One region of the Streptomyces sp. CA-181903 genome, then DNA from elsewhere that is predicted to be linked to it. Evidence: riboswitches for the same ligand, from Rfam matches in the RefSeq annotation. Region 1 holds a riboswitch; each other region holds the start of a gene.
The links. Region 1 has a riboswitch for cobalamin ahead of ACQEVS_RS19325 (FecCD family ABC transporter permease). Riboswitches for the same ligand answer to the same signal wherever they lie in the genome.
Positions count from the first base shown of each region.

Region 1 (5,182 bases):
AGGTGTCCTTCAGGTCGCTCATCACGTGGTCGCCGCCGGCCTTGGTGATGATGTCGTGCGGGCCCGCGTAGGCGCCCGCGGTCACCGGCTTGTCGCGGCCGTCGTCGTAGAGGAAGACCTTGGGCCGCTTGCCGTCGGCCGGTATCGCGGCCTGCGCGTCCGCGACCTTCTTCTTGAAGCCGGCGACGAGCTTCGCCGCCCGGTCCTCGACGTCGAAGAGCTTCCCCAGGGTGGTGAGATCGGTGTAGAGAGCCTCCAGCGGCGGCATCACGCCCCGCTCCTTGCCGCTGCCGCTGCGGCAGGACTCGGTGAGCACGTACGAGCCGATGCCCAGCTTCCTCAGCGCGGCGGGCGTGAAGCCGTCGCCCTCGCCGAAGCCGTAGTTCCAGCCGGCGAAGACGAGGTCGGCCTTGGCGTCGAGGACCATCTCCTTGTTGATCTGCTTCGTGGACAGCCGTTTGACCTTGTCGTAGCCGTCCTTCCAGGGGATGTCGTCCGCGCGGCTCGTCTTGTAGTCCGGCGCCACGTAGCCGGCCATGTGGTCCTCCAGGCCGAGCGCGAACATGATCTCGGCGATGCCCACGTCGTTGGTCACCACCCGGCGCGGCGCCTTGTCGTACACCGTCTTCACACCGCAGTTCTCGATGGTGACGGGGTAATGGCCGGACGCCGAGGGCTTCTTCGCGTCCTCGGTCGTCGGATCCTCGTCCACCTGTGCCCCGCAGCCCGCCAGGGCGAGGGCGGCGGTCAGGCAGACGAGGACGCGGGCGGTGCGCATGGCTCGCATGGCGGGGCTCCTGGGGAAGGGGGTCACCGGGATCACCGGGGGAGGCGGTCGAAGAGGAGTTGCGGGACGCCGGACACCGGGTGGGGCACCCGGTGCGCCCGGACGCCGAAGACGTCGGCCAGCAGCCCGGACGTCAGCACCTCGTCCGGCGGTCCGGAGGCGACGAGCCGCCCGCCGTGGACGACGTACAGCACGTCGCAGTGGGTCGCGGCGAGGTTGAGGTCGTGCAGCGCGGCGAGCACGGTGAGTCCGGACTCCCGTACCAGCGCCAGGACTTCGAGCTGCTGGCTGATGTCGAGGTGGTTGGTCGGCTCGTCCAGGACCAGTACCTTCGGCCGCTGGGCGAGGGCGCGCGCGATCAGGACGCGCTGCTTCTCGCCGCCGGAGAGGGTCAGGAAGCCGCGGTCCGTGAGGTGCCCGGCGCCGACCCGCTCCAGGGCCGCCGCGCAGACGTCGGTGTCCTCGCGGGACGTGCGGCCGGCCGCCCGCTGGTGCGGCAGCCGGCCCATCGCGACGACCTCGGCGACCGTGAAGTCGAACTCGCCACCCGACTCCTGCGGCAGCGCCGCCAGCCTCCGCGCGCCCTCGCGGGCGGTGAGCCCGTGCAGGTCGTCGCCGTCCAGCAGCACCCGGCCGTGCGTCGGCCGCAGCGCGCGGTAGACGCACCGCAGCAGCGTCGACTTGCCGCTGCCGTTGGGGCCGACGACGCCGACGAACTGCCCGCTCGCGGCCCGCAGTTCCACGTCCCGGACCAGCGTGGCGCCGGCCACCTCGACCGACAGGTCCTCGATGTCGACCCGCATCAGGCCCCTCCGAAGGTGTAGCCGCGCCGGCGCATCAGCAGGATGAAACAGGGCACGCCGATCAGCGCCGTGATCACGCCGACCGGCAGTTCGACGGGCGCGAGCAGCAGCCGCGAGACGACGTCCACCCACACCAGCAGCACCGCGCCCAGCAGCGGCGCGACCGCGAGGACCCGGCGGTGGTCGGCGCCGACCAGCATCCGGGTGGCGTGCGGGACCATCAGCCCGACGAAGCCGATGGCGCCGCTGACGGCCACCACGGCACCGGTGACGGCCGCCACCACGACGAACAGCACCCGGCGCCGCCGCTCGGGGTCGACGCCGAGCGCGGACGACGTCTCGTCGCCCATGGCCAGCACGTTCAGGCCGCGCGCCGACCACAGCAGATAGCCCAGGCCCAGCAGCACGGCCCCGGCGGCGATCGGCACGGACTGCCAGCTCGCCCCGCCCAGGCTGCCGAGCAGCCACATCATCGCCGAGCGGGCGGCGTCCCCGCGGTCCGCGCTGAAGACCATCAGCGTGGTGATCGCCGAGAAGCCGTAGTACATGGCCGTCCCGACCAGCACCAGCCGCAGCGGGGTCAGCCCGTGCCCGGTGCCGCGGGCCGCCGCGTAGACCAGGGCCATGGAGGCGAGCGCGGAGAGGAACGCGGCGCTGGACAGCGCCCAGACGCCCAGCGAGCCGAGCACGCCGAAGAGGAGCACCGCGTTGGCGCCGACGGCCGCGCCGGAGGAGATGCCGAGCACGAACGGGTCGGCGAGGGCGTTGCGGACCAGCGCCTGGGTGGCGACGCCGACGGCGGCGAGACCGGCACCGACCACGGCCGCCAGCAGGGCGCGCGGGAAGCGCAGCTCCCAGACGATGGTGTAGGCGGAGACCTCGTCCGCCCCGATCCTGCCGCCGGTCAGCCCCGCGCCCAGGTAGTGCAGCACCCGCCCCCAGCCGATGCCGGAGGAACCCAGGGCGACGCAGCAGAGGAGGGAGCCGAGCAGGGCGACGGTCAGCCCGGCGATCAGGGGTGGCAGCGGGATCCGCCGTGCCGGTGCGGTGGTGGCGGGTGGGGCCTGGGCGGTGACTGCCAAGGGGGACGCCTTCGGCTCGGGCCGTGGGCCCGGGCACGCGTGCCCGCAGGAGCCCCACCGCGCCGCGGGGGGCCTCCCCTCGCAGTCCACGGCGAGTTGTCAGGAGCTCACACCGCCGCGGGTGATCGGGCTCGCAGAACGGGTGTTCTGCCTACCGTTGCGGGTCAGCGCCGGACTTCGACCGGACTTCCCCCGCGGGGCGCTTCGTACGACAGCCTGGGGCTTACGGCTGCTCGGGGTTGTAGGGGGTGCCGTCCGGGCGGAAGAAGGAGACGCCGTCCGGCAGGTCGTCCGGCAGGTTCCGCGCCCACTCCTCCAGAGCGGCCACGTCGGCGGTCTTCTTCAGCTGCGCGGACATGTACGGCCGCAGCGGCACCTCGGGGGTGGCCTTCTCGCCGACCCACATCAGGTCGCCCTTGACGTACCCGTAGAGGCGCTTGCCGCCGGAGTACGGGCCGGACGCGGCGGTCCGCGCGACCGCGTCGGTGACGATGTCGATCTGCGGCTTCTTGTCGGCGAGCTCGCCGTACCAGACCTCGACGACGCCCTGGTCGCGGATCATGACGACCTCGACCTTGCGGTCCTTGTCGATCCGCCAGTAGCCGCTCTCGGTCTCCAGCGGCCGGACCTTGTTCCCCTCGGCGTCGAGCACCCAGCTGTGCGAGACGTACTCCAGGAAGTCCCGGCCGTCGTGGGTGAAGGTGACTTCCTGCCCGAAGTTGCACTTCTCGGAGCCCGGGAAGTCGGCGACGCCCGCCCCCTCCCACTTGCCGAGGAGGAAGACGAGGGGCACCAGGTCCCGGTGGAGGTCGGACGGAATCTCGATCATGGGCTCAGCTCAGACGATCTGTAGGGGGTGGTCGGGGAGGCTCAGCGCTGGCCCTGGTACAGCTTCTTCCAGGTCAGCCCGGCGAACGAGAGAACGCCGACGGCGACCAGGACCAGCAGGGTGGTGAAGACTGCCTCAAGCACGAGCGCGCTCCTCGGTCGGAGTGAGGGGTTACGGACCTGCGACGAGTCTAGTCGGCCCGCTCCGGAACGGCGGTGTGAGGTGGTACGGGACGCGTAGGGCCCCTGGGCCGGGCGCCCGGCCTACAGTGATCCCATGCGGAAGAAGCTCGTGATCAAGGTGACGGCGGGCGCGGACGCGCCCGAGCGGTGCTCGCAGGCGTTCACGGTGGCGGCCGTCGCCGTGGCGAGCGGCGTCGAGGTCTCGCTGTGGCTGACCGGGGAGTCGTCCTGGTTCGCCCTGCCGGGCCGGGCGGCCGAGTTCGAACTGCCGCACGCGGCGCCGCTGCCGGAGCTGATCGACGGCATCCGGGCGGGCGGCGGCATGATCACCGTCTGTACGCAGTGCGCGGCGCGGCGGGACATCGAGGAGAAGGACCTGATCGAGGGCGCGCGCATCGCCGGGGCCCAGGTCTTCGTCGGCGAGGCCATGGCGGACGGCGTGCAGGCGCTCGTCTACTGACTCGTCCGCCGATTCGATCACCGTCGCGTTCACCGGCGGTCCCGCCGACGTCCGGCCGGCGTCTACTGGCCGTCCCGCTGGTCGTCCCGCCCGCGCCGGTCGTCCAGCTCGTTCCACCAGCGGTCGGACTCGGGGTCGCCCGTCTCCTCGTCCCACCAGCGGTCGTCGGGACCCCGGCGGTTGGCCACGATGGCCGCCACCGGGGGATGACCATCGCGAACAGGCACATGCCGATGGCGGCGGGCACGGACCACAGCCGTACGACGGCCCAGGCCAGGACGAACATCCCGACGCACGTGCCCATCATGGCGAAGTACAGGTGACGCCGCCGCGCGTACATGCTTCAACGGTACGGCGGGGGCCGGTCGCCGTACAGCGTGCGCGGCCCGTCCGGGGGCGCGCCGGGCCGCGGCGCACCGGAGGGCCGCACCCCGCCATCAGGTCGTCCAAACCCCGAGGTGCGGCCCTCCGGCCGTCCGGCGCGCGAGGCGCCGTGCTCAGTAGGCGTCGTCCTTATACGGCGATCGCCACCTCCGCCAGCCCGCCGGGCCGCGCGACGACCGTACGGTCGGCGGTCGCGCCCGGGACGAGCGCGCGCACCGTCCAGGTGCCCTCGGCCGCGTAGAAGCGGAACTGTCCGGTCGCGGAGGTGGGGACCTCCGCGGTGAACTCGCCGGAACTGTCCAGCAGGCGCACGTAACCGGCGACGGGCACCCCGTCACGGGTCACGGAACCCTGGATGGTGGTCTCGCCCGGCTTGGCCGTCGAGGCGTCGGGGCCGCCGGCCTTGGCTCCACACATGCTGCGTACCTTTCCTCGTTCGTGCTGTCGTCGAGGTCCGTGCTGTCGTCGGACGGATCAGTTGGCGCCGAGCTCGATCGGCACGCCGACGAGGGAGCCGTACTCCGTCCACGAACCGTCGTAGTTGCGGACGTTGGTCTGCCCGAGCAGCTCGTGCAGGACGAACCAGGTGTGCGCCGACCGCTCGCCGATCCGGCAGTACGCGATGGTGTCCTTCGACAGGTCCACGCCCGCGCCC
Region 1 is NZ_JBNJLY010000001.1:4,304,915-4,310,096, forward strand. Features, by position in the region: gene ACQEVS_RS19315 (ABC transporter substrate-binding protein) at 1-778, opposite strand, end outside; gene ACQEVS_RS19320 (ABC transporter ATP-binding protein) at 820-1,590, opposite strand; gene ACQEVS_RS19325 (FecCD family ABC transporter permease) at 1,590-2,672, opposite strand; cobalamin riboswitch at 2,772-2,901, opposite strand; gene ACQEVS_RS19330 (FABP family protein) at 2,896-3,501, opposite strand; gene ACQEVS_RS19335 (DsrE family protein) at 3,778-4,143, shown strand; partial or broken gene ACQEVS_RS19340 (DUF3099 domain-containing protein) at 4,206-4,483, opposite strand; gene ACQEVS_RS19345 (DUF1416 domain-containing protein) at 4,657-4,944, opposite strand; gene ACQEVS_RS19350 (sulfurtransferase) at 5,002-5,182, opposite strand, start outside.

Region 2 (5,182 bases), 2.1 Mb from region 1:
CGCCAGGCCGAGCAGCGTGCCCAGGGTGGCGAGGGATTTCTCCAGGTCGTTCACCCAGATGTTGCGGCCGTTGACGACACCGGCGACCAGGCGCTTGCCGGGCAGCCCGCCGACGGCGGCGAGGTCGTCGAGGTTGGCGGCGGCGGCCTCGGTGAAGTCCAGGGCGAGCCCGTCCACCGGCGCCTTGGCGAGGACGGGCAGGGCCTCGCCGAGCCGGTCGAAGTACGAGGCGACCAGCAGCTTCGGCCGGTCGGGCAGCGCGCCGAGCTCGCGGTAGGCGCGCTCGGCGGCGTTGAGTTCGGCCGGGGTGCGGTCCTGCACCAGGGCGGGCTCGTCCAGCTGCACCCACTCGGCGCCGGCCGCCCGCAGGTCGGCCAGCACCTCCGCGTACACCGGCAGCAGGCGGTCCAGCAGGGTGAGCGGGACGAAGTCCGGATCCACGCCCGGCGCGGGCTTGGCGAGCAGCAGGTAGGTGACGGGTCCGACGAGGACGGGCCGGGCGGCGGCCAGACCGAGGGCGAGGGCCTCCTTCAACTCCGCGACCTGCTTGGCCGAGTCGGTACGGAACACCGTGTCCGGGCCCAGTTCCGGCACCAGGTAGTGGTAGTTGGTGTCGAACCACTTGGTCATCTCCAGCGGCGCCACGTCCTGCGTACCGCGCGCCATCGCGAAGTACCCGGCCAGGGCGTCCGCCTCGACGGCTTCCCGGTGGCGCGCGGGGACCGCGCCGACCATGACGGTGGTGTCGAGGACGTGGTCGTAGTACGAGAAGTCGCCGGTGGGCACCTCGTGGAGGCCGGCCGCGGCCAACTGCTCCCAGGTGTCCCGGCGCAGGCCGGCGGCGGTGGCGCGCAGGGCGTCGGCCGTCACCCGGCCCTTCCAGTAGCCCTCGATCGCCTTCTTGAGTTCACGGTTCCGGCCCTGGCGGGGGTAGCCGTACACGGTGGCGCGTGCTGCCGCGGCTGCGGACTTGGCGGTCACGGAGATCTCCTTCGCGAGATGGATCCCTGAGATCCCGGGACGGGACGAGAGCGCGAAGGGTGACGGAACCGGACGGGCCGAGCGCGCGCGGCACGGCGCGGTCGTCCGCCTGGTATGTACGCCGACCCGCCCTCGAGGTCACCGGGATGTCCACGCACGAGTGGTTCGCGCGCGGGCAGCGGGCAGGTCTTCGGACTCGCGGGCGCGCCCCGTTGTGTACGGAATCCGTCGGATTCCGTACGAGGCACCTACTGGCCGTCGCTTCCCGGGCCCGTGCGTCGGGCCCAGTGCGTATGACGGCGGTCGTTCCCGCTCACCGCTGCGGGGCAGTCCCGGATTCCCACCGGGTTCCCTCTTGCGACGCTCCCGTCTGGCGGGCGGGGCGAACCAGCTGCACTTGTCAGCCTAGAGGGTGCGGGGTTGGGACGGAAGGGAGTTCGTGATGCGAAGGGTGAGGTGGGACACGTGGGGCGGGACGGGTGCGGGGAGGGGCGACGGCCCGGAGGGGCCGTCGCGCGGCCGCCGCCGGGCGCCCCGGCGCGGGGAGGTGCCCGTGCGGGCGCGGCTGCCGTGGTCACGCGGGGGACGGGGGAGGCGGGACGGCCGGGGAGCGAGGGGTTCCGCGCCGGTGAGGAAGCGGAGCGGGTTGCGGCGCGTCATGAGGTCGACGAGGCCGTCGTCGACGCCGGCGGCGCGGGCCCGGGGAGGACGGACCCGCGGGGGCGGAGCCCCCGTGCCGCAGGGGTGCGGCACGGGGTGCGCGCGGTACGGGCTGGGGTTTCAGCCGCTCTGGGGCGGCAGTTACGAAACGTGTTTGCACAAGGTGCAACCACTGTTGTGACGCGCGAGGTTGCCCTAGATTCCTCGCATACGGCCCGACTCCCGTGCACCGTGCGAAACTTGGAGGATTCCGTGAACGGAAAGTTTGCGACGGCCGGACTCGCCGCGGTCGCGGCGGCCCTGCTGGCCGGAGTGGCGCCGGCCGCCCCGGCGTCGGCAGCCACCGCGGCGCCGGCCCGGGGAGCGGTGACGGCGGGCTCGTCCACCTACTACGTCTACGTCACCGGGGTAGCCGGCTCGCTGGACGGTGCCCGGGCGAACGCGAACCAGAAGCTCCCGCACAACTGCTACCCCTGGGGTGTGGTGGCCAGCGGCACCACGCCCGACAGCAATATCTGGGTGACCGTCCAGGGCAACTGCACCACGGAGCGGTGACCGGGGGCGGCGTCCGCGCAGCGCTGGACCGGCACTCGCGCAGCGGTGACCGAGGGGCGCCGACCCAACCGGCGCCCCTCGGGGCTTCAGGGACGGACCTCAGCGCGCCGAACGCTGTCCGTCCGGCGTTTCGGCCGTCCGCTCGTACCACGCCCGAGGGAAGCGTCCCCGGCGCAGCGTGAACTCCGGGATGGCCGCTTTCCGCGAGCCGTCCGGAAGTCCGTTGTGCACCCGCGTGTACATCGACCGCTCGCGCGGCCGGCGCCGGCAGTGGCGCGGCATGGAGTCCTGCGGCGACAGGATCAAGGCCGCCGCCTACCGGGCTCGTAGGAAGACCGCGCCCGCTCCGGCGGGGTGACCGTTCCGGCCCGTCACGTCCGTTCGGCGGGCGGCCCGGGCGCGCCCGCCCGCAGGCCGTCCGTGACGAGGTCGAAGAGGCGCCGGACGCGTTCGCCGGCGTCGGCGCGGGCGCCGATGTGCCAGAGGCCGGCGATGGCGAGGAGGAGGTCGTCGGGGGTCACCCCGGGCGGATGGTGCCGGCCTTCTCGTTGGCCTCCAGGAGGAGTTCGACGGCCGCGGTGATCGGGGCGTGGCCCCAGCGGGCCGGGGTGGCGGGGGCGCGGGTGGCCTCGCGCATCGCGTCGGCCAGGCCCGCCTTCGCCGCCGCGTACCGGGCCAGCCGGTCGAGCCACTCGCGCAGGGCCCGGTCGGGCGGCCGGGTCGCGAGGAGGTGGCGCGCGGCGTCGTGGACCTGCTGCACCTCGAAGCGGTAGACCTCCAGGATGAGCGCCTCGCGGTCGGGGAAGTTGCGGTAGAGCGTGCCCTGGCCGACGCCCGCCCGCCGCGCGATCGTGCTGAGCGCGACGGCGGGGGAGTGCGTCAACTCGGCCAGTGCGGCGGCCAGGATGCGCTCGCGGTTGCGCCGGGCGTCCGCGCGGCGGGCGTCCGGGCGGCGGTCGCCCGAGCGCCGGGGCGGGGGTTCGCCGTCCTGCTGTGGCACCGTCGTCCGCACGCGCTTCCTCGCCCTCTGTCCGTCGCTTCCCATGTCCTGGTGCGCCCTCAAAACCCTTGCCCGCCCGACGGCCGTCGGCTAGGTTCGGATATCCGGACAGTTGTCCGCTACGCATCGGCGGGAACAACTGTCCACGTACAGCACACTTTAGTGGTCGGAACGGCCGTCGGAACGGCCGATGGTCCATCGGACCGGCCGCTTCCGGGATCCGCCGGCGCCGACCGCCGTGCCGGCGCCGTCATGTGGCGACCACCGCCCGAAAACCGCTCCGCAGAACCGTCGTACCGAAACCGTCGTGTCGAAAAGGGCCCCCATGACCGCACCGACGTCCAGCGTCATCACCCTGCACGTCAACGGAGAACCCCACACCCTCACCGTCGACCACCGCACCACCCTCCTCGACGCCCTGCGCGAGCGCCTCGCCCTGACCGGCACCAAGAAGGGCTGCGACCAAGGCCAGTGCGGCGCCTGCACCGTGCTGCTCGACGGGCGCCGCGCCGTGGCCTGCCTCCAGCTCGCCGTCGCCGCCGAGGGCCGCGCGATCACCACCATCGAGGGCGTCGCCGACGGCGAGCGGCTGCACCCCGTCCAGCAGGCGTTCCTCAAACTCGACGGCTACCAGTGCGGTTACTGCACCCCCGGGCAGATCTGCTCGGCCCTCGCCGTCCTCGACGAGCACGCGGCCGGCTGGCCCAGCGCCGCCACCGACGACGTCCGCCCGGAGGCCGGCCCACCCGACCTCACCGACGCCGAGATCCGGGAGCGGATGAGCGGCAACCTGTGCCGCTGCGGCGCGTACCCGACGATCGTCCGCGCCGTCGCCCGGGCCGCGGACGAGCGCTCGGCGCAGACACACACGCAGGCGCAGGCGCCGGCCGGGGCGGTGGGCGCATGAGGGAGTTCCGCTACCACCGCGCCGCCGACACGGCCGACGCGCTCGCCCTCCTCGCCGCCGACCCGGAGGCCCGGCCGCTCGGCGGCGGCACCAACCTCGTCGACCTGATGAAGACCGGCGTCGAGCGGCCCGCGCTCCTCGTCGACCTGCGCGACCTCCCCCTCGACCGGATCGAGGCCACCACCGACGGGGGCCTGCGCGTCGGCGCGACGGTCACCAACAGCGACCTGGCCGCCCACCCCGAAGTGAGAAGCCACTACCCGGCGTTGACGCAGGCCGTCCTCGCCGGCGCCTCCGGGCAGCTGCGCAACATGGCGACCGTCGGCGGCAACCTGCTCCAGCGCACCCGCTGCGGCTACTTCACCGGCGGCGCCGCGGGCGCCACGGCCTGCAACAAGCGGACACCGGGCAGCGGTTGCGCCGCTCTCACCGGCGACCACCGCAACCACGCCGTCCTCGGCGCCTCCGCGCACTGCGTCGCCGTCCACCCGTCCGACATGGCCGTCGCCCTGGCCGCCTTCGACGCGGTCGTCACCTACGAGACCGCCGACGGGCCCGGCGAACTGCCCCTCCCGGCGTTCTACCGGCCGGTGGGCAGCACCCCGCACGAGGAGACCGCGCTGCCGCCCGGCGCGCTGGTCACCGGCGTCGTCCTGCCGCCCGCGCCACCCGGCCCGTCCCGCTACCGCAAGGTGCGCGACCGCGCGTCGTACGCCTTCGCGACCGGCTCGCTCGCCGCCGCCCTCGACGTCCGCGACGGCGTCGTCCACGAGGCGCGGCTCGCCTTCGGCGCGGTCGCCTCCCACCCCTGGCGCGCCCGCCGGGCGGAACGCGCCCTGGCCGGGGCCCCGGCCGACGCCGCCGCGTTCGCCGCGGCGGCCGACGCCGAACTGGCCGCCGCCCGGCCCCTCCCGCACAACGGCCACAAACTCCCGCTGCTGCGCCACCTGACCGTCCGCACCCTGACCGAACTCGCCGAGGAGGCGGCCGCCCGATGACCACGGCGACGAACACCCCCACCTCCCGCCCGGCCCCCGCCGTAGGCGCGTCGCACCTCCGCCTCGAAGGACGCGACAAGG
Region 2 is NZ_JBNJLY010000001.1:6,417,309-6,422,490, forward strand. Features, by position in the region: partial or broken gene metE (5-methyltetrahydropteroyltriglutamate--homocysteine S-methyltransferase) at 1-981, opposite strand, end outside; cobalamin riboswitch at 1,146-1,388, opposite strand; gene ACQEVS_RS28525 (hypothetical protein) at 1,894-2,196, shown strand; partial or broken gene ACQEVS_RS28530 (CGNR zinc finger domain-containing protein) at 2,411-2,554, shown strand; partial or broken gene ACQEVS_RS28535 (TetR/AcrR family transcriptional regulator) at 2,568-3,208, opposite strand; gene ACQEVS_RS28540 ((2Fe-2S)-binding protein) at 3,522-4,103, shown strand; gene ACQEVS_RS28545 (FAD binding domain-containing protein) at 4,100-5,101, shown strand; partial or broken gene ACQEVS_RS28550 (xanthine dehydrogenase family protein molybdopterin-binding subunit) at 5,098-5,182, shown strand, end outside.
Region 2: it holds a riboswitch for cobalamin, as region 1 does, so the genes downstream of both, metE (5-methyltetrahydropteroyltriglutamate--homocysteine S-methyltransferase) here and ACQEVS_RS19325 (FecCD family ABC transporter permease) in region 1, are expected to answer to the same signal.

Region 3 (5,182 bases), 690 kb from region 1:
TCCACGATCTCCGCCTCGGTGAACGGGGCTCCCAACTCGGCCAGGTACTCCGCCTCCACGCGGACACAGATCCGCTCGCTGTCCACCAGAACGCCGTCGCAGTCGAAGATGACGAGGTCAAAGGGCTTGTCGCACATGCCTTTCAGCCTATGCGCGAGGCCAGGGGCGCGCCCGGCCGCGGTCGGGGCGCCCGGGGCGCACGCCCAGCGCCCCGGCACACCAGGGAAGTTGATGTTGCCATACCGATATCCGGACAGGGGGTGACGACCGGAGGCTCCCTCACCTAGATTTCGTGCGCATTACGCGAATGATCGCACCGCGAGGGAATCGCGCCGCGACCGTCGCGCCATGCCGCCGACCGCACGGGGACGGAGCCGTCGCATGTCCGAACCACCCGCTTCCGCACCACCCTCCGCCGACGACGCCCGCCGCAAGCCGGTCGTGACCCTTCCGATGGTCGTCGCGGGCGTCTGCCTCGCCCTGCCGTTCGGCGCGATGCTCTGGGTCGACTCCTACGCCCGGCTGAAGCCCGCGTTCATCGGCATCCCGTTCTTCTACTGGTACCAGATGCTCTGGGTCTTCATCTCGACGGCGCTGACGACCGTCGCGTACGTGCTGGTGCGCCGGCAGGAGCGGGAGCGGAAGCGGGGTGGGCGGGCGTGAAGGACGGCGTCAACGGTGTCGCGCTCACCGTCTTCATCATCTTCTTCCTGGGCGTCACGGTCATGGGCTTCTACGCCGCGAAGTGGCGGCGGGCCGAGAGCGCCGACAGCCTCGACGAGTGGGGACTGGGCGGGCGCTCGTTCGGCACCTGGATCACCTGGTTCCTGCTCGGCGGCGACCTGTACACGGCGTACACCTTCGTCGCCGTGCCGGCGGCCGTCTACGCGGGCGGCGCGGCCGGGTTCTTCGCCGTGCCGTACACGATCCTCTGCTACCCGCTGGTCTTCACCTTCCTGCCGCGGCTGTGGTCGGTATCGCACAAGCACGGCTACGTCACCTCGTCCGACTTCGTCCGGGGCCGCTTCGGCTCCCGGGGGCTGTCGCTGGCGCTCGCCCTCACCGGCATCCTCGCCACGATGCCCTACATCGCCCTGCAACTCGTCGGCATCCAGGCCGTACTGGACGTGATGGGGATCGGCGGCGGCTCCAACTGGTTCATGAAGGACCTGCCGCTGCTCATCGCCTTCGGCGTGCTGGCGGCCTACACCTACTCGTCGGGGCTGCGGGCCCCGGCCCTGATCGCGTTCGTCAAGGACGCGCTGATCTACATCGTCATCGCGGTCGCCATCATCTACATCCCCATGCGGCTCGGCGGGTTCGACCACATCTTCGCCAAGGCGGGCGAGGCGTTCTCCGTCAAGAACCCGGACACGGGCAAGCCGCGCGGCGCCCTGGCGACCGGGCCTGACGCGCAGTGGGCGTACGCGACGCTGGCGCTCGGCTCGGCGATGGCGCTGTTCCTCTACCCGCACTCGGTGACGGCGGTGCTCTCCAGCAAGAACCGCAACGTCATCCGCCGCAACACCACCATCCTGCCGTTGTACTCGCTGATGCTGGGGCTGCTGGCGATGCTCGGCTTCATGGCGGTGGCGGCGGGGATCAAGGTGAAGAACGGCCAGCTGGCCATCCCGCAGCTCTTCGAGGACATGTTCCCGGACTGGTTCACCGGCGTCGCCTTCGCGGCGATCGGCATCGGCGCCCTGGTCCCGGCGGCCATCATGTCCATCGCCGCCGCCAACCTCTTCACCCGCAACATCTACAAGGACTTCCTGCGGCCGGACGCCTCGCCGGCGCACGAGGCGAAGGTCTCCAAGCTGGCGTCCCTGCTGGTGAAGGTCGGCGCGCTCGTCTTCGTCCTCACCATGGACAAAACGGTCGCCATCAACTTCCAGCTGCTGGGCGGCATCTGGATCCTCCAGACCGTCCCCGCCCTGGTCGGTGGCCTCTTCACCCGCTGGTTCCACCGCTGGGCGCTGCTGGCGGGCTGGGCGACGGGCATGATCTACGGCACCTGGCGCGCCTACGACACCCCGAGCGCCACGCAGGACCACTTCGGCAACACCAACCTCATCCCCTTCATCGGGGAGAAGGGGTACATCGGGCTGACGGCCTTCGCGCTGAACGTGCTCGTCGCGGTCGTGCTGACCTTTGTGTTCAAGGCGCTCGGCACACCGGACGGCGTGGACGAGACGAAGGCGTCCGACTACACGGCCGACGCGGGCGACCCGGGTGTCCAGGTGGAACTGCCCCCGGCGACGGCGGGAGCGCCGGGCGGGCGCTGACGCCCCGGCCGGCGGCAGGCCATGGCCGTCGGCCTCACGCCCCGCCGCGGCCGCGGCCGGCCGGGCCGCGCCGCCGGGCGCAGCGCCTCCGCCTCATCGGCCGGAGGCAGGCCCACGACGCGGCCGACCTCCCTGCCGGCACGGACCGGGGAAGGACCCCGCCGGAGCGGCTCCGAGGGGCCGCCTGTGATCGATCTCCCGTTCCACCCAAGTGGATCGTCGGGTTCCGTCCCACCGGCCCCCCTCCCCATCGGCGGAGGGGGGCCGACGGCGCGCCTACGCATTCGTGAAGCCGGGCCGCCCGTCCCTTCTGCCGCCGCGCGACGGGGGATCACTTCCGTGAACGCGCCTGTCTCCGGCCCCCTCCGTTAGCACATTCCGCGACCGTTCCATGACGTGACGACACAACATGTGGGGGCACGCGCGACCGTCGGCACTAGATGTATGCTCGTCCTCGCTGTCGCCGCAGGGGAATCCGGTGGAAATCCGGAACTGTCCCGCAACGGTGTACGTACGGGCCCAATCCGCCCGTTCCGCAGTCCGAGGACCTGCCGGCAGCACGCCAGCACCGGGCCCGCCCGGTACGGCGTCTGAACACGTCCGGGCCTCGCGGGTTGGGCCGGTGGACGCCCGCGCGCACGCCTCGTACGGCTTCCGTACGCCGTCGGCTGCGCGTGCGCGCCCCCCTGCCCTCTCGCCGAGGCCCCCAGCCGAGCGAGGGAGAGCCACACGTGACGATCGCGCCCGCGGAACCTGCTTCAGGTCCGGTTTCAGTGCCCGAGGCGGACACGGTAGCGACCGGCGGCCCCGGGACCGCGCTCCTGCGCACCCTGACGGAGCTCACCGCCGATCTGCCCGCCACCGACCCCGGCAAGGTCGCCGCCGCCGCGCTGCGCGGCCGGCACCCCGGGTCGGACGAGGCCGAACTGCGCTCGCTGGCCACCGAGGCCGCGGCCGGGCTGATCTCCGAGGAGCCCCAGTACTCGCGGCTCGCCGCGCGGCTCCTCACGCTCGCCATCGCCGAGGAGGCGGCCGGGCAGGGCGCGGTCTCCTTCTCCGCGTCCGTCGCCACCGGCCACCGCGAGGGCCTGATCGCCGACGACACCGCCGCGTTCGTGCGCGAGCACGCCGAGCGGCTGGACGCGCTGGTGGACGCCGCGCTCGCCGACGGCGCCGACGACCGCTTCGGCTACTTCGGCCTGCGCACCCTGCACAGCCGCTACCTGCTCCGCCACCCGATCACCCGGAACGTGATCGAGACGCCGCAGCACTTCCTGCTGCGCGTGGCCTGCGGCCTGGCCGAGGACCACAGCGTCCGCGCCCTGGAGGACGTGGCCGAGCTCTACCGCCTCACCAGCACGCTCTCGTACCTCCCCTCCTCCCCCACGCTCTTCAACTCCGGCACGCGCCACCCGCAGATGTCGTCCTGCTACCTGCTGGACTCGCCGCTGGACGAGCTGGACTCGATCTACGACCGGTACCACCAGGTCGCGCGGCTGTCGAAGCACGCGGGCGGCATCGGCCTCTCCTACTCCCGCATCCGCTCGCGCGGTTCGCTGATCCGCGGCACCAACGGGCACTCCAACGGCATCGTGCCGTTCCTGCGGACGCTCGACGCCTCCGTCGCCGCCGTCAACCAGGGCGGCCGGCGCAAGGGCGCGGCCTGCGTCTACCTGGAGACCTGGCACGCGGACATCGAGGAGTTCCTGGAGCTCCGCGACAACACCGGCGAAGAGGCCCGCCGTACGCACAACCTCAACATCGCGCACTGGATCCCGGACGAGTTCATGCGCCGGGTCGAGGCGGACGCCGACTGGTCGCTGTTCTCCCCGGCCGACACCCCCGACCTGGTCGACCTGTACGGCGACGAGTTCGACGCCGCGTACCGGAAGTACGAGGCCGAGGGCAAGGCCGTCAAGTCCATCCCGGCGCGGGTGCTCTACGCCCGGATGATGCGCACCCTCGCGCAGACCGGCAACGGCTGGATGACGTTCAAGGACGCCGCCAACCGCACCGCCAACCAGACCGCCGAGCCCGGCCAGGTCGTCCACTCCTCCAACCTCTGCACGGAGATCCTGGAGGTCACGAACGACGCGAGACGCGTCTGCAACCTCGGTTCCGTCAACCTGGCCGCGCATCTGGGCGCCGACGGCGAGATGGACTGGGAGAAGCTGGACCGCACGGTCCGTACGGCCGTCACCTTCCTCGACCGCGTCGTGGACATCAACTTCTACCCGACCGAGCAGGCGGGGAGCTCCAACTCCCGCTGGCGCCCGGTCGGTCTGGGCCTGATGGGCCTTCAGGACGTCTTCTTCCGGCTGCGCCTGCCCTTCGACTCCCCCGAGGCGAAGGCGCTGTCCACCCGGATCTCCGAGCGGATCATGCTCGCGGCGTACGAGGCGTCCGCCGACCTCGCCGAGCGGCACGGCCCGCACCCGGCCTGGTCCGCGACCCGCACCGCGCGCGGCGTGCTGCACCCGGACCACTACCCGAACACCGAGCCGACCTGGGCCGGGCGCTGGGACGCGCTGCGTACCCGGATCGCCTCCGTCGGCATGCGCAACTCGCTGCTGCTGGCCATCGCGCCGACCGCGACGATCGCGTCCATCGCGGGCGTCTACGAGTGCATCGAGCCGCAGGTTTCGAACCTGTTCAAGCGCGAAACGCTCAGCGGTGAGTTCCTCCAGGTCAACACCTACCTGGTGGAGGACCTGAAGAAGCTCGGCGTCTGGGACCGCACCACGCGCGACGCGATGACCGACGCCAACGGCTCGATCCAGGACATGAACTGGATCCCGCAGGAGGTGCGCGACCTCTACCGCACCGCCTGGGAGATCCCGCAGCGCGCCCTGATCGACATGGCCGCGGCCCGCACCCCGTACCTGGACCAGAGCCAG
Region 3 is NZ_JBNJLY010000001.1:4,999,189-5,004,370, reverse strand. Features, by position in the region: gene ACQEVS_RS22460 (HAD family hydrolase) at 1-137, opposite strand, end outside; gene ACQEVS_RS22455 (DUF3311 domain-containing protein) at 382-663, shown strand; gene mctP (monocarboxylate uptake permease MctP) at 660-2,285, shown strand; adenosylcobalamin-variant (AdoCbl-variant) riboswitch at 2,743-2,843, shown strand; gene ACQEVS_RS22445 (ribonucleoside-diphosphate reductase subunit alpha) at 3,017-5,182, shown strand, end outside.
Region 3: it holds a riboswitch for cobalamin, as region 1 does, so the genes downstream of both, ACQEVS_RS22445 (ribonucleoside-diphosphate reductase subunit alpha) here and ACQEVS_RS19325 (FecCD family ABC transporter permease) in region 1, are expected to answer to the same signal.

Region 4 (5,182 bases), 2.4 Mb from region 1:
GCCGCGGAACTCACCAACATCGGCATCCTGCTGGCCTTCGCGGTGGTCTGCACCGCCGTGATCGTCCTCCGCCACAAGCGGCCGGAACTGCCCCGCGGCTTCCGCTGCCCGGGCGTGCCGGTGGTGCCGGGCGTCGGGGTGGCCGCCTCGATCTGGCTGATCACCTATCTGGCCTGGCAGACGTGGGTGCGGTTCGCGGTGTGGTTCGTGATCGGGCTCGCGGTGTACTTCTCCTACTCGTACCGGCACTCGGAGCTGGCGCACGCGGACGCGCGCGGGGTGCCCCGGGACTGACCGCTACTTCAGCAGCCGGGACAGCCGCCGGTCGGCGAGCGGCTTCCCGCCCGTCTGGCAGGTGGGGCAGTACTGGAGGGACGAGTCGCTGAACGACACCTCGCGGATGGTGTCGCCGCAGACCGGGCAGGGCTCGCCGGTGCGGCCGTGCACCCGCAGGCCGCTCTTCTTCTCGCCCTTCAGCCCTGCCGCCGCCTGCCCGCGCGAGCGCTCGACGGCGTCCCGGAGGGTGGTCCGCAGCGCCTCGTAGAGGGCGGCGGCCTCGTCGTCCGCCATGCCCGACGTCGGCTTGAACGGGGACATCCGGGCCGTGTGCAGGATCTCGTCGGAGTAGGCGTTGCCGATGCCGGCGATCACGCTCTGGTCGCGAAGGAAGCCCTTGACCTGCCGGCGTTCGCCGTGCAGGAGGCGGGTGAACGCGTCGAGCGTGAACGCGTCGGCCAGCGGGTCGGGCCCGAGCCGGGCGATCCCCGGCACGTCGGACGGGTCCCGCACGCAGTAGGCGGCCAGGCGCTTCTGGGTGCCCGCCTCGGTCACGTCGAAGCCGGCGCCGCCGGCCAGCCGGACGCGCAGGGCCAGCGGCCCCTTGCCGGGGCGCGGCGGGGCGGCCGGCAGGGCGTCCTGCCAGCGCAGCCAGCCGGCCCGGGCGAGGTGGAGGACGAGGTGGGGGCCGCCCTCGGTGGCGATGTCCAGGAACTTCCCGTGCCGGCCGACCCCGGCCACCGGCCGGCCCGCCAGGGCGGTGAGCGGCGGGTCGTACGTCTTGAGCACGCTCACCGCGACCGGCAGCACCTTCTCGACCGTACGGCCGACCAGCCGCTCGCCCAGGAAGGCCGCGAGCGCCTCGACTTCCGGCAGTTCGGGCATGGTTCCAGTGTGACGGGGGCGACGGGACGGGCAAGTCGGGGCGGGCGGGGCGTACGAGAGGATGATCACTCGTTCGGCCGTATCCGCTTGCGCATCTTGAACACCGGGAGCCTCCCATGCCGCACTTCGCCGTCGACTACTCCGAGTCCCTGGGCGACGCCTTCGACCCGCGTGCCTTCGCCCTGGCCCTCCACCCGCTGACCGCCCGGGTCCTGGACACCGCCGTGACCAACTGCAAGACGCGGTTCCGCCGCTGCGCGGAGGTCGTGGTGGCGGACGGGCTCGCGGGGCAGTCGCTGGTGCACGTCGAGGTGGCGGTGCTGCCCGGACGGACGGAGGAGGCGAAGGCCGCGCTGAGCGAGGCCGTGCTGGCACTGGTACGGGAGCACACGGCAGGGGCGGAGGGGGTGGTGCACGCGTCGGTGAACGTGGGTGAGCTGAGTGCTTCCTACCGCCGGCACATCGGGGCGGCGGAGGCGTAGGAGGCGGAGCCCACGGCCGGGCAGGCGGGCCGGCGGTCAGCCCGCCGTCTCCGGGAACTCGAACCGCGTCATCCGCAAGACGTCCCGCAGCCTGGGGACACGGCTCGTCAGACGCGCCTCCAGGCGGGCGAGCGGCGCGATCCGGCGGACGTCGGGGAGGTCACAGCCGCGGATGGCGTCGAGGCAGGTCAGGCCGGGGTGCAGGCGTTCCAGGGCGCGGGGGTCGTCGATGCCCCAGTGCACCCGCGCGCCGGTCTTGCGGAGGCAGGGCACCAGCCCCTGGATGCGGATGCCCAGGCCGTTGAAACAGTCGAACAGGAGTTGTCCGCCCGGGAAGTGGGCGGTGATCCGCCGGATGAGGCGCTCGCCCTCGTCCGGCCGCAGGTACATGGAGAGCCCCTCGAAGACCGCCACCACGGGCCGGTCGGCGGGGAGTTCCTCCAGCCAGCCGTCGGCGGTCACCGAGGTCGCGACGGTGCGGTAGTCGCCGCCGGGGGCCGGGAGGACGCGGTCGCGGAGGGCGATGACCTCGGGGAGGTCGGCGTCGATCCAGCGGGTCTCCGGGAACCGGGCGAGGCGGTGCGCCCGGGTGTCGAGCCCGCAGGCCAGGTGGAGCACGGTGGCCCGGGGGCGCCGGGCGAGGTAGTCGGCCGTCCAGCCGTCCAGGCAGTGGGCGCGCAGGGCGACGCCGGCCGCGTTCACGGAGGTCATGCCCATGCCTCGGAAGTCGTAGTCGAGGCGCCGGACGGTGTCGAGGGCCGTCCGGTCGTGCAGGAGGGAGTGGCGGGAGCGGCTGTCGAGGGCGCGGGCGTAGAGGGTGGCGAGGAGGGTTTCCGGGACCCCGGTGAGGGTGATCTTCTCGCGGTCCATGGGCCTCCTGACGGAAGGGCGGTCGCTGTCGTCCTCCCGGCCGAAGGGCGGCTGCCGCCGTCCTCACGGTAGCCCCGGTGGTGTCCTTCCGTCCCGGCCCGGGAGAGCCCGGCCAGGCGGGGACGGTGGGCCGGCGTGCGGCGGGCGGGCGGGCCGCGCCCGCCCGGGCAGGACGCCGGCCCGCCCGCCATGCATCGGCTCCCGGCCCCGCGTCAGCCCTCCGCCGCCGGGGCCGTCGCGCCGCGCGCGGCCCAGCGCTGCTCGACCTTGGCGAGGCGCCAGTACGCCAGGGCCGCGGCCCAGACCACCACGAACAGGCCGACGATGACGAAGCCGACGTTGTCGAGGTTGAGCCCGGCGATCCAGCCGGTGACCCCGTCGTCCAGGTCCAGCTTCTCGTGCAGCACGCCGACCAGTTCGATGGTGCCGATGAGGAAGGCGACGGCGATCGACAGGCCGGTGATGGTGAGGTTGTAGTAGACCTTGCGGACCGGGTTGGAGAACGCCCACTGGTAGGCGAAGTTCATGAACGTGCCGTCGAGCGTGTCGAAGAGGCTCATGCCGGCGGCGAACAGCAGCGGCAGGCAGAGGATCGCGTACCAGGGCAGTCCGGCGGCGGCGCCGCTGCCGGCCATCACCATCAGGGTGACCTCGGTGGCGGTGTCGAAGCCCAGGCCGAAGAGGAAGCCCAGCGGGTACATCTGCCCGGGGCGGCTGATGGAGCGGGTGAACCGGCCGAGGACGCGGTTCATGAAGCCGCGCGAGTCGAGCTGCTTCTCCAGTTCGGCCTCGTCGTAGCGGCCCTCGCGCATGGCGCGGAAGATGCGCAGGATGCCGGCGAGGGCGACGAGGTTGAGGGCGGCGATGAGGTAGAGGAAGCCGCCGGAGACGGACGTGCCGACGATGCCGAGGGTCTGGTGGGTGGACGAGTCCTCGTCCATCAGCGTGCTCGCCATGTGCGTGCCGCCGGCGACCAGCGCGGCCATGACGACGACCACGCTGGAGTGGCCGAGGGCGAACCAGAAGCCGACGGACACCGGGCGCTTGCCGTCGGCCATCAGCTTGCGGGTGGTGTTGTCGATGGCGGCGATGTGGTCGGCGTCGAAGGCGTGCCGCATGCCGAGGGTGTAGGCGGTGACGCCGAGGCCGACGCCGTACACCTTGGAGCCCACGTGGTAGTCGTTCGGGACGACGAGCAGGAAGAGCACGCCGAAGGCGACGACGTGCAGGGCGGCTATGACGGCGAGCAGGCCGGCGGTCCGCATCGTGTCCTCGCGGCGCCAGCGGAAGGCGGCGGACGGTCCGGCGGCCGCCTCGGGGGGCGCACCGGTGGACGCGTCGGTGGGCAGGGTCATCGGGGGTTCACGCTCCAGCACCTCGTGGATCGGTTCACTGAGATGCCGTGGCCGGTCTCCTGGCTTACGGGTTCGTTCGCGTCCGTCCCCGCCTTCCCGGCAGCCGGCTGCGGCCAGTGGCTCCACGCGCCCGGTGGGCCGCGCGGAACGGGACGGTCACTCCCCGATCACAGTGGCGAGGGCCGCTCCGGAATCGGATCCCCCTGGGAGCATCCTGCACCGGTCTTCCCGAACACCACGGCCGGGTCACTGTAACGCCCCTGCCAGTGCGGACGCACCGAGAGTGGCGATTGTCATGTCCTGCCTCAGGGGGCGCTCCGGTCGCGCCACCGGCTTCCGTCCCGTGCCGCGCTCCGGTCCCGTACGCCCCGGGTCTTGACTCGGCGCGGAGCGCCCGGCGAGAGTCACCCAGCATCCCGTCCGGCCCGTGGGTCCCAACTCCCGTGCGCTGTTCGGGCGGTGGCCGCGTCCCGGTCCGGCACGCCCCGTCCGGGGTGATGGACGGGCCGGGCGGGCCGGTGTACGAGTGCAGGTATCGCGCCGACGGGAAGGGTGGCCGCCATGGCGGACGGAACGGGAGAGAGAGCCGGCACGCCGGACGGGCAGGGCGGATTCGTCCGCCGCGTCGGGCCGTTCCAGGCCACCGCCATCAACATGAGCCAGATGTGCGGGATCGGCCCGTTCGTCACCATTCCGCTGATGGTCGCGGCCTTCGGCGGCCCGCAGGCCGTCGTCGGCTTCCTCGCGGGGGCGCTGCTCGCCCTCGCGGACGGCCTGGTGTGGGCCGAACTCGGCGCGTCCCTGCCGGGCGCGGGCGGCAGTTACGTCTACCTGCGGCAGGCGTTCCAGTACCGGACGGGCCGGCTCATGCCGTTCCTGTTCGTCTGGACCGCCATGCTCTACGTGCCGCTGGCGATGGCGAGCGGCGTGATGGGCTTCGTGCAGTACCTGGGGTACCTCTGGCCGGGCATGACCCCGACGCAGGGGGACCTGACGGGCCTCGCGCTCATCGTGGCCGTCGTGGCGCTGCTGTGGGGGCGGGTGGAGAACATGGCCCGGATCACCACGGTGCTCTGGGGCGTGATGATCGCGGCCGTGCTGCTGGTGATCACCGCCGCGTTCACCCACTTCAGCCCGGACCGGGCGTTCACCTACCCGTCGCACGCCTTCGAGCTGACGAGCAATCACTTCTGGATCGGCTTCGCGGCGGGCCTGACCATCGGCATCTACGACTACGGCGGTTACTGGACGACCGCCTACATGGGCGCCGAGATCAAGGACCCCGGACGCACCATCCCACGCTCCATCATCTAC
Region 4 is NZ_JBNJLY010000001.1:6,740,839-6,746,020, reverse strand. Features, by position in the region: gene ACQEVS_RS29915 (amino acid permease) at 1-294, shown strand, start outside; gene ACQEVS_RS29910 (Fpg/Nei family DNA glycosylase) at 298-1,161, opposite strand; gene ACQEVS_RS29905 (5-carboxymethyl-2-hydroxymuconate Delta-isomerase) at 1,278-1,643, shown strand; gene ACQEVS_RS29900 (class I SAM-dependent methyltransferase) at 1,680-2,513, opposite strand; gene ACQEVS_RS29895 (HoxN/HupN/NixA family nickel/cobalt transporter) at 2,726-3,868, opposite strand; cobalamin riboswitch at 3,901-4,123, opposite strand; partial or broken gene ACQEVS_RS29890 (APC family permease) at 4,430-5,182, shown strand, end outside.
Region 4: it holds a riboswitch for cobalamin, as region 1 does, so the genes downstream of both, ACQEVS_RS29895 (HoxN/HupN/NixA family nickel/cobalt transporter) here and ACQEVS_RS19325 (FecCD family ABC transporter permease) in region 1, are expected to answer to the same signal.